Geobacter metallireducens GS-15: one gene and its partner. The protein of the gene in region 1 interacts with the protein of each later gene in a pairwise test. Links are inferred from orthologs where the notes say so. Each region holds a gene or a part of one and is shown on either strand. Other genes may lie near its edges.

The links.
Region 2: the proteins of GMET_RS16030 (region 1) and GMET_RS09620 interact in binary tests that used the Escherichia coli proteins (3 or more experiments, as listed by UniProt). The link is inferred for Geobacter metallireducens GS-15 from one-to-one orthologs.

Annotation. Positions count from the first base shown.
Region 1 is NC_007517.1:3,598,977-3,602,999, forward strand. Bases 40-3,034 are described here. They hold GMET_RS16030 (glutamate-5-semialdehyde dehydrogenase), read left to right. Parts: upstream 40-906; coding sequence 907-2,163; downstream 2,164-3,034. Other genes in these bases: proB (glutamate 5-kinase), read left to right, coding at 40-811; nadD (nicotinate-nucleotide adenylyltransferase), read left to right, coding at 2,195-2,845; rsfS (ribosome silencing factor), read left to right, coding at 2,835-3,034. In the rest of the region: more of proB, read left to right, coding at 1-39; more of rsfS, read left to right, coding at 3,035-3,230; GMET_RS16045 (23S rRNA (pseudouridine(1915)-N(3))-methyltransferase RlmH), read left to right, coding at 3,227-3,691; gpmI (2,3-bisphosphoglycerate-independent phosphoglycerate mutase), read left to right, coding at 3,722-4,023. UniProt on the Escherichia coli protein: Catalyzes the NADPH-dependent reduction of L-glutamate 5-phosphate into L-glutamate 5-semialdehyde and phosphate. The product spontaneously undergoes cyclization to form 1-pyrroline-5-carboxylate.
Region 2 is NC_007517.1:2,123,486-2,127,444, reverse strand. The notes cover bases 767-3,697. They hold GMET_RS09620 (sulfate/molybdate ABC transporter ATP-binding protein), read left to right. Parts: upstream 767-1,681; coding sequence 1,682-2,713; downstream 2,714-3,697. Other genes in these bases: cooS (anaerobic carbon-monoxide dehydrogenase catalytic subunit), read left to right, coding at 3,079-3,697; GMET_RS19020 (DUF2292 domain-containing protein), read left to right, coding at 2,761-2,907; cysW (sulfate ABC transporter permease subunit CysW), read left to right, coding at 810-1,646; cysT (sulfate ABC transporter permease subunit CysT), read left to right, coding at 767-794. Also shown: more of cysT, read left to right, coding at 1-766; more of cooS, read left to right, coding at 3,698-3,959. UniProt on the Escherichia coli protein: Part of the ABC transporter complex CysAWTP involved in sulfate/thiosulfate import. Responsible for energy coupling to the transport system.

The sequences.
Region 1 (4,023 bases):
ACAGATACTCCTCACCCGGGACGATCTCGCCAACCGCCGCCGTTTCCTGAACGCCCGGGCAACCCTTGACACGCTCCTGGACTTCGGCGTCATTCCCGTCATCAACGAGAACGACACCGTGGTGGTGGACGAGATCAAGTTCGGCGACAACGACAACCTGTCGGCCCTGGTGACCAACCTGGCCGAGGCCCACCTCCTGGTGATCCTGACCGACATCGACGGCTTCTACGACTCCGACCCCCGGGCGAACCCCGATGCCAGGCTGATCCACCTGGTGAAGAGCATCACCCGCGAAACGGAGCGGGCCGCCGGCGACAGCGGCTCCAGCGTGGGCACCGGCGGCATGGTGACGAAGCTGGCCGCAGCCAAGAAGGCGGGGCAGTTCGGCGTCCCGACCCTCATGCTCAACGGCACGGTGCCGGGCATTCTCACCAAGGCCTTTGCCGGCCGGGAGGTGGGAACCCTCTTCCTTCCCGCCCGGGAGAGCCTCAACCGCCGCAAGCACTGGATCGCCCACACCCTGCGCCCCAGCGGCCGAGTCATCGTGGACGACGGAGCCCGGACGGTCCTCTCCCGTCAGGGGAAAAGTCTCCTCCCCTCGGGGGTAATCCGAGTGGAGGGAGAGTTCGACCGAGGGGCCTGTGTCCGGGTTTGCGGGGCCGACGGCGCCGAAATCGCCCGGGGGGTGGTGGACTACTCCCACGCCGAAATCGAGCGGATCCTCGGCCACCGGAGCGGCGAGATCGAGGCGATCCTCGGCTACAAGTACGGAGACGAGATCATCCACCGGGACAACCTGGTGGTGCTATAAAGAAAGAATTCAGGAGTCAGAATTCAGAATCCAGTAAGTTTTTCTCCTGAATTCTGACTCCTGTCTCCTGACTACTCATAACGGAGGTACCTCCCGTGACCATCGCTGAACAGATCCGCACCATCGCCGCCGACGCCCGCCAGGCCGCCATCGCCATGGCGAAGCTCCCCACCACGGCCAAGAACGACCTCCTCATGGCCATGGCCATGGCCCTCATCAGCAACACCCCGCACCTGATCGACGAGAACCGCAAGGACCTTGAGGCCGGGGAGAAGAAGGGGCTTTCCAGCGCCATGCTCGACCGCCTCATGCTGGATGAGGCACGCATCAAGGCCATGGCCGACGGCCTGCGGGAGGTGGCGGGACTCCCCGATCCCGTGGGGGAAGTGACGCGGATGTGGAAACGCCCCAACAACCTCATGGTGGGGAAGATGCGGATTCCGCTGGGGGTCATCGGCATCATCTACGAGGCGCGCCCTAACGTGACGGCCGACGCCGCAGCCCTCTGTCTCAAGGCGGGGAACAGCGTGATTCTGCGGGGGGGCTCCGAGGCCATCCACTCCAACCTCGCCATCGCCCGCATCCTGGGGGAGGAGATGGAGCGGGCCGGCATCCCGAAGGCGGCCCTGTCGGTCATCCCGTTCCCGGAGCGCGAGGGGGTCCTGGAGATGCTCAAGCAGGAGGAGTTCATCGACCTCATCATCCCGAGGGGGGGCGAGAGCCTGATCCGCTTCGTGGTGGAGCATTCGAAGATCCCGGTCATCAAGCACTACAAGGGGGTTTGCCACGTTTTTGTGGATGCGTCGGCTGATTTCGACATGGCCGAGCGGATCGTGGTGAACGCCAAGGTCCAGCGCCCCGGAGTCTGCAACGCCTTGGAGACGCTCCTTATCCACAAGGATGTGGCCGAGGCCTTCATCCCCCGCATCGCCGCAACCCTGACCGACCTCAAGGTGGAGCTGCGGGGCGATGACTGCGTCCGCCAGTTCGCCCCCCAGGCGAAGAAGGCCACGGAAGAGGACTGGCAGGCCGAGTACCTGGAGCTGATCCTGGCCGTCCGGGTGGTGGACGGCCTGAACGAAGCCATCGACCACATCAATGCCTACGGCTCCCTCCACACCGAGGCCATCGTCACCCGGGACTACCACAATTCCCAGCGCTTCATCCGGGAGGTGAACTCCAGCACGGTCCTCGTGAATGCCTCCACCCGCTTCGCCGACGGGAACCAGCTGGGGCTCGGCGCGGAGATCGGCATCTCCACCACCAAGCTCCATTCCTTCGGCCCCATGGGACTTGAGGATCTGACGACCACCAAGTTCATCGTCTACGGCGACGGCCAGGTAAGGCAGTGACCAGGGACCAGGGACCAGAGACCGGCAAAGCATGAGAACGGGGATTCTCGGCGGCACCTTCAACCCGATCCACCACGCCCACCTCCGCATTGCGGAGGAGGTCCGGGACGCGTTCGCCCTGGACCAGGTCATCTTCATCCCCGCGGCTTCCCCTCCCCACAAACCCATGGAGGGAGAGATCCCATTCGAGGTCCGCTGCGAGATGGTCCGCCTTGCCACGGCGGACAACCCCTCCTTCGCCGTCTCCGACTTGGAAGGAAGGCGGACGGGAAAATCCTACTCCATCGACACCCTGCGGGAGTTGCGGCGGGAGCGCCCCGGGGACGAGTTCTTCTTCATCATCGGCAGCGACTCCTTCCTGGACTTCGGCTCCTGGCACGAGTACGAAGCCATCTTCTCTTCGTGCAACATCGTGGCGGTGGAGCGCCCCGGCGCCGTTATCCGCGACCTGGCGGCGGCCATCCCCGTTGCGGTGGCGCCGCAGTTTTGCTATCATGCCGCCGAAAAACGCCTCGCCCACCGCTCGGGATACTCGGTCTACTACCTGGCCGGCATCCCCCTGGACATCTCATCAAGCGCCATCCGCAGACTCGCCCGTCTGGGCCGTTCCATCAGGTACCTGGTGCCGGAGCCGGTCGCGCATTACATCACGGAACAAAGGATTTACACCCATGACCGATAAACCGACCCTCGCCCCCCTTGAGCGGGCCCTTGAATGCGCCCGCCTCGCCCTCGACAAGAAGGCCCTCGACGTGAAGATCCTGAAGATCGGCCGTCTTTCGTCCATCGCCGATTATCTGGTGCTCGCCTCGGGCCGCTCCGACAGACAGGTCCAGGCCATCGCCGATTCGGTGAAGAAGGGGCTCAAGAAGTACGGCAAGGCCCTCGACGTGGAAGGGCTGAAGGAAGGTAACTGGGTCGTCATCGACTACGGTGACGTCCTCGTCCATGTCTTCCAGGAGGAGGTACGCCGCTACTACAACCTGGACGAACTCTGGTCATCGGCCCCGACGTCGGAGATTCCCGACGCGTGGCTCTGGGAAGGGAAAGAAGGTATCCCCACGTGAAGCTGAAGATCCTCTGGGTCGGCAAGACCCAGGAGGAGTGGCTGCGGCGCGGCATCGACGAGTACACGGGCCGGATCAGGCGCTACACCCCCCTGGAAATCGCCGAGGCCCGTGAGGAGAAGGGAGCCGCCGCCGAGGCCATGAGAACCCGGGAGTGCGAGCGGCTGGAGAAACTGGTGCCGAAGAACGCCCGCCTCGTCCTGCTGGATGAGCGGGGCGACCAGCTGACATCCCCGGAACTGGCGGCCTTCATGGGCAAGTGCCGGGACAGCGCCGTGCCTGAGATGGTTTTCGCCATTGGCGGCGCCTACGGCTTTGCCGACAGTTTCCGGGCCCGGGCCGACAGAGTACTCGCCCTCTCCCGTCTCACCTTTACCCACCAGATGGTGCGGGTCATCCTCCTCGAACAGATCTACCGAGCCCATACCATCCTCAACGGCGAACCGTATCATCACTCATGATATGAATTTCTATCTTCTTATGGAGGAACCATGACCCGCCCCCTCATGCTCATGATCCTCGACGGCTGGGGGATCAACCCCAGCGCCGAGCACAACGCCGTGGCCCAGGCCCGGACTCCGAACCTTGACACCCTCCTTGCCACCTACCCTACCACCGAAATCCAGACGTCGGGTATGGCGGTGGGACTTCCCGATGGCCAGATGGGGAACTCGGAGGTTGGACACCTGAACATCGGCGCCGGGCGGGTTGTCTACCAGGATCTCACCCGCATCACCAAGGCGATCCAGGACGGCGACTTCTTCACCAACCCGGTGCTCCTGGAGTGCATTGC
Region 2 (3,959 bases), 1.5 Mb from region 1 along the record:
GCTTCGGCCCGACCCTCGGCTACACGCTCTTCTACCTCTCCCTGATGGTGCTGCTGCCGCTCTCGTCCCTCGTGTTCAAGACGACAAGCCTCACCTGGCCCGAGTTCCTCGCCACGGTCACGGCGCTGCGGGTGGTGGCCTCCTACCGGGTCACCTTCGGCGCGGCCCTGGCGGCTGCCGGGGTGAACGCCCTCTTCGGGCTCCTGGTGGCGTGGGTGCTGGTGCGCTACCGGCTGCCGGGGAAGCGGCTCATCGACGCCCTGGTGGATCTCCCCTTTGCGCTTCCCACGGCCGTGGCCGGCATCACCCTCTCCTCGGTCTACGCCGCCAACGGCTGGCTCGGGTCGATCCTTGAGCCCCGGGGGATCAAGGTCGCCTTTACGCCGCTCGGGATCTTCGTGGCCATGATCTTCATCGGCCTCCCCTTCGTGGTGCGGACGGTGCAGCCGGTTCTGGAGGAACTGGAGGCAGAGATCGAAGAGGCGGCCGCCTGCCTCGGCGCCACCCGTTGGCAGACCTTCCGGCGCGTGCTCTTCCCGGAGCTCCTCCCAGCGCTCCTCACCGGTTTTGCCCTCGCCTTCGCCCGCGGGGTGGGGGAGTACGGCTCTATCATCTTCATCGCCGGCAACATGCCGATGGTGTCGGAGATCACGCCGCTCCTCATTATCACCAAGCTGGAGCAGTACGACTATGTCGGCGCCACCGCCATCGCCACGGTGATGCTCCTCTTCTCATTCCTCATGCTTCTCACCGTGAACCTCCTCCAGAAATGGAGCAGGCGCCACGCGGCCTGATCGGGAGACTACGACATGTCCAGCATTTCTGCAAAATCAGCCCGCACCGAGCCGGCTCTCGTGCGCTGGTTGCTCATCGTCACGGCGTTCCTCTTCCTGGGCCTCTTCCTCTTCGTCCCCTTGGCGGCGGTTTTCGTCCAAGCCCTGGAGAAGGGATGGGGCGCGTATCTCTCCGCCATCCGCGAGCCCGACGCCCTGGCGGCGGTGAAGCTGACTCTCGTCACCGCAGCGGTGAGCGTGCCGGTGAACCTGGTCTTCGGGGTGGTGGCCGCCTGGGCCATCGCCAAGTTCGAGTTCCGGGGGAAGCAACTCCTCATCACCCTCATCGACCTGCCGTTCTCGGTGTCGCCGGTCATTTCCGGGCTCATCTACGTGCTCCTCTTCGGGCTCCAGGGTTGGCTCGGGCCGTGGCTCCAGGCCCATGACCTGAAGATCATCTTCGCCGTGCCGGGGATCGTCCTCGCCACGGTCTTCGTCACCTTCCCCTTCGTAGCCCGGGAGCTGATTCCGCTCATGGAGGCCCAGGGGAAGGACGAGGAGGAGGCGGCCATTACCCTTGGCGCGAGCGGCTTCCAAGCGTTCTGGCGGGTGACGATACCCAACATCAAGTGGGGGCTCCTCTACGGGGTGATCCTCTGCAACGCCCGGGCAATGGGGGAGTTCGGTGCCGTCTCGGTGGTTTCCGGCCATATCCGGGGGGCGACCAACACGATCCCCCTCCACGTGGAGATCCTCTACAACGAATACAACTACGTTGCCGCCTTTGCCGTGGCCTCGCTCCTGGCGCTTCTGGCGCTGGTCACTCTGGTGGCGAAGAGTTTCGTCGAGTGGCGGATGCGCGAGAGCGCTTAACCTGATCGCCAAGACCATCACAAAGGAACCATGACATGAGCATAGAGATTGTCAGTGTCAACAAAGCTTTTGGCAGCTTCACCGCCCTGAACGACGTGAACCTCACCGTGCCGTCGGGGGAACTGACGGCGCTCCTCGGCCCCTCGGGGTCGGGTAAGACGACCCTCCTGCGGATCATCGCCGGGTTGGAGACCCCCGATGCGGGCTCGATCCGCTTCGACGGCGAGGAGACCACCGACCGCCACGTGCGGGAGCGGCAAGTGGGGTTCGTCTTCCAGCACTATGCGCTCTTCCGGCACATGACTGTGGCAGAGAACGTCGCCTTCGGCCTCACCGTAAAGCCGCGCAAGGAGCGGCCGTCGAAGAAGGAGATCAGGGAGCGGGTCTTTGAACTCCTGCGCCTCGTGCAACTCGAAGGACTTGCCGACCGCTACCCGTCGCAGCTCTCGGGGGGCCAGCGACAGCGGGTGGCCCTGGCCCGGGCCCTGGCGGTGGAGCCGAAGGTGCTCCTCCTTGACGAGCCCTTCGGCGCCTTGGACGCCAAGGTGCGGGTGGAACTCAGAAGGTGGCTGCGGCGGCTCCATGACGAGATCCATGTCACGAGCGTCTTCGTCACCCACGACCAGGAGGAGGCCCTGGAAGTGGCCGACCGGATCGTGGTGATGAACAAGGGGCGGATCGAGCAGGTGGGGACCCCGGCCGAGGTCTACGATCAGCCGGCCAACCCTTTCGTCTTCGACTTCCTCGGCAGCGTGAACCTCTTCCACTGCCGGGCGGAGCAGGGACAGGCGCGGGCAGCGGCCCCGGAACTTTCCGTGGGGTATGTCCGCTCCCACGACATCGAGGTGGAGCGCACCCCCACCGTTGCTGCTGTAGAGGCCGAGGTGCGTCATGTCCAGGCGGTGGGTCCGGCGGTGCGGGTGGAGCTCCTCGTGCGGGGCACCGGCAAGACGGTGGAGGCGGAACTCTCCCGGGACGGGGCCGAGCGCCTCGCCCTCGGCATAGGTGAAACGGTCTACGCCCGGCCCCGGAAGATGCAGAGGTTTGTGGGTGATTATCAGATTTAGTGGCGCCACCGATCAGAAGGAGTTGAGAGACGGCAAACGCGGCGGTTATCGATCAGGGAGAACCGTGGAGCAGTGACCGGGAGGAGAAAATCCGGGCGGCGCTGTGGGAGATCCGCTTCGGCACGGTCACCCTCGTCATTCAGGACGGGAAGGTGATCAAGATCGACAAGAGCGAAAAGGTCTGGCTGAAGTAACTGCTCTAAATTACGCAACTAGATGTGAAATTTTGACAGTATGTGTTGACAATTTAAAAACCATTCTTTATTTTTTCGGTTCACTTTATCTGTTGATGTTGTTTGTGTAACTTATAGTAATAAAGTCAAGAACAGATTTGATTAATATATCGAGCCAAGAGAGAGCAGATCATGAGCAAGAAGAACACGTTTCCAACCAAGGGCGATGTTATCGCCCGCACCCCCGATCCAGCGGTCCGAGCCATTCTGGAACATCTGGACCAGGCCGGCATTGAGACCTCCTTCGATCGTTTCGATGCCCAGAAGCCCCACTGCGGTTTCGGCCTGGCCGGAACATGCTGCAAGAACTGCCACATGGGCCCCTGCCGGATTACGCCGAAAAGCCAGCGGGGCGTCTGCGGCGCCGATGCGCACCTGATCGTTGCCCGCAATATACTCCGCTGGACGGCGGCGGGTGTGGCGGCCCACGGGGCCCGGGGACGGGAGGTGATGCTGGCCCTCAAAGGGGCGGCTGAAGGCGCTCTCGACCTGCCGATCCTCGGCCCGGAAAAGGTCGTGGCCACAGCCAAAGCGTTCGGGATCTTTGATGAAAATAAAGCCATCCCCCAGATGGCGGGTGAGATTGCCCTCATCCTCCTGGAGGACCTCTGCCGGACCATTCCCGGACCGCACCGGACCCTGGAGGCCATGGCGACTCCTGAGCGTCTTTCTGTCTGGAAGGAACTCGACATCCTCCCAGTTGGGGCCTACCACGAGGTGTTCGAGGCCCTGCACCGCACCACCACCGGCACCGACGGCGATTGGGAAAACGTCATGCGCCAGGTGCTCCGCTGCGGCCTTGCCTTTGCCTGGAGCAGCGTGATGGGGTCCGCCGTCGCCATGGACTGTCTCTATGGTCTCCCCAAGCGGAGCCGGGTTTCAACCAATGTTGGAGCAATCACCGAAAATACCGTGAACATCGCCGTCCACGGCCATTCGCCGGTGCTGGTGGCTGCCATCCTTGCAGCAGCCCGGCGGACGGAGCTGATTGAGGAGGCGAAAGAAGCGGGGGC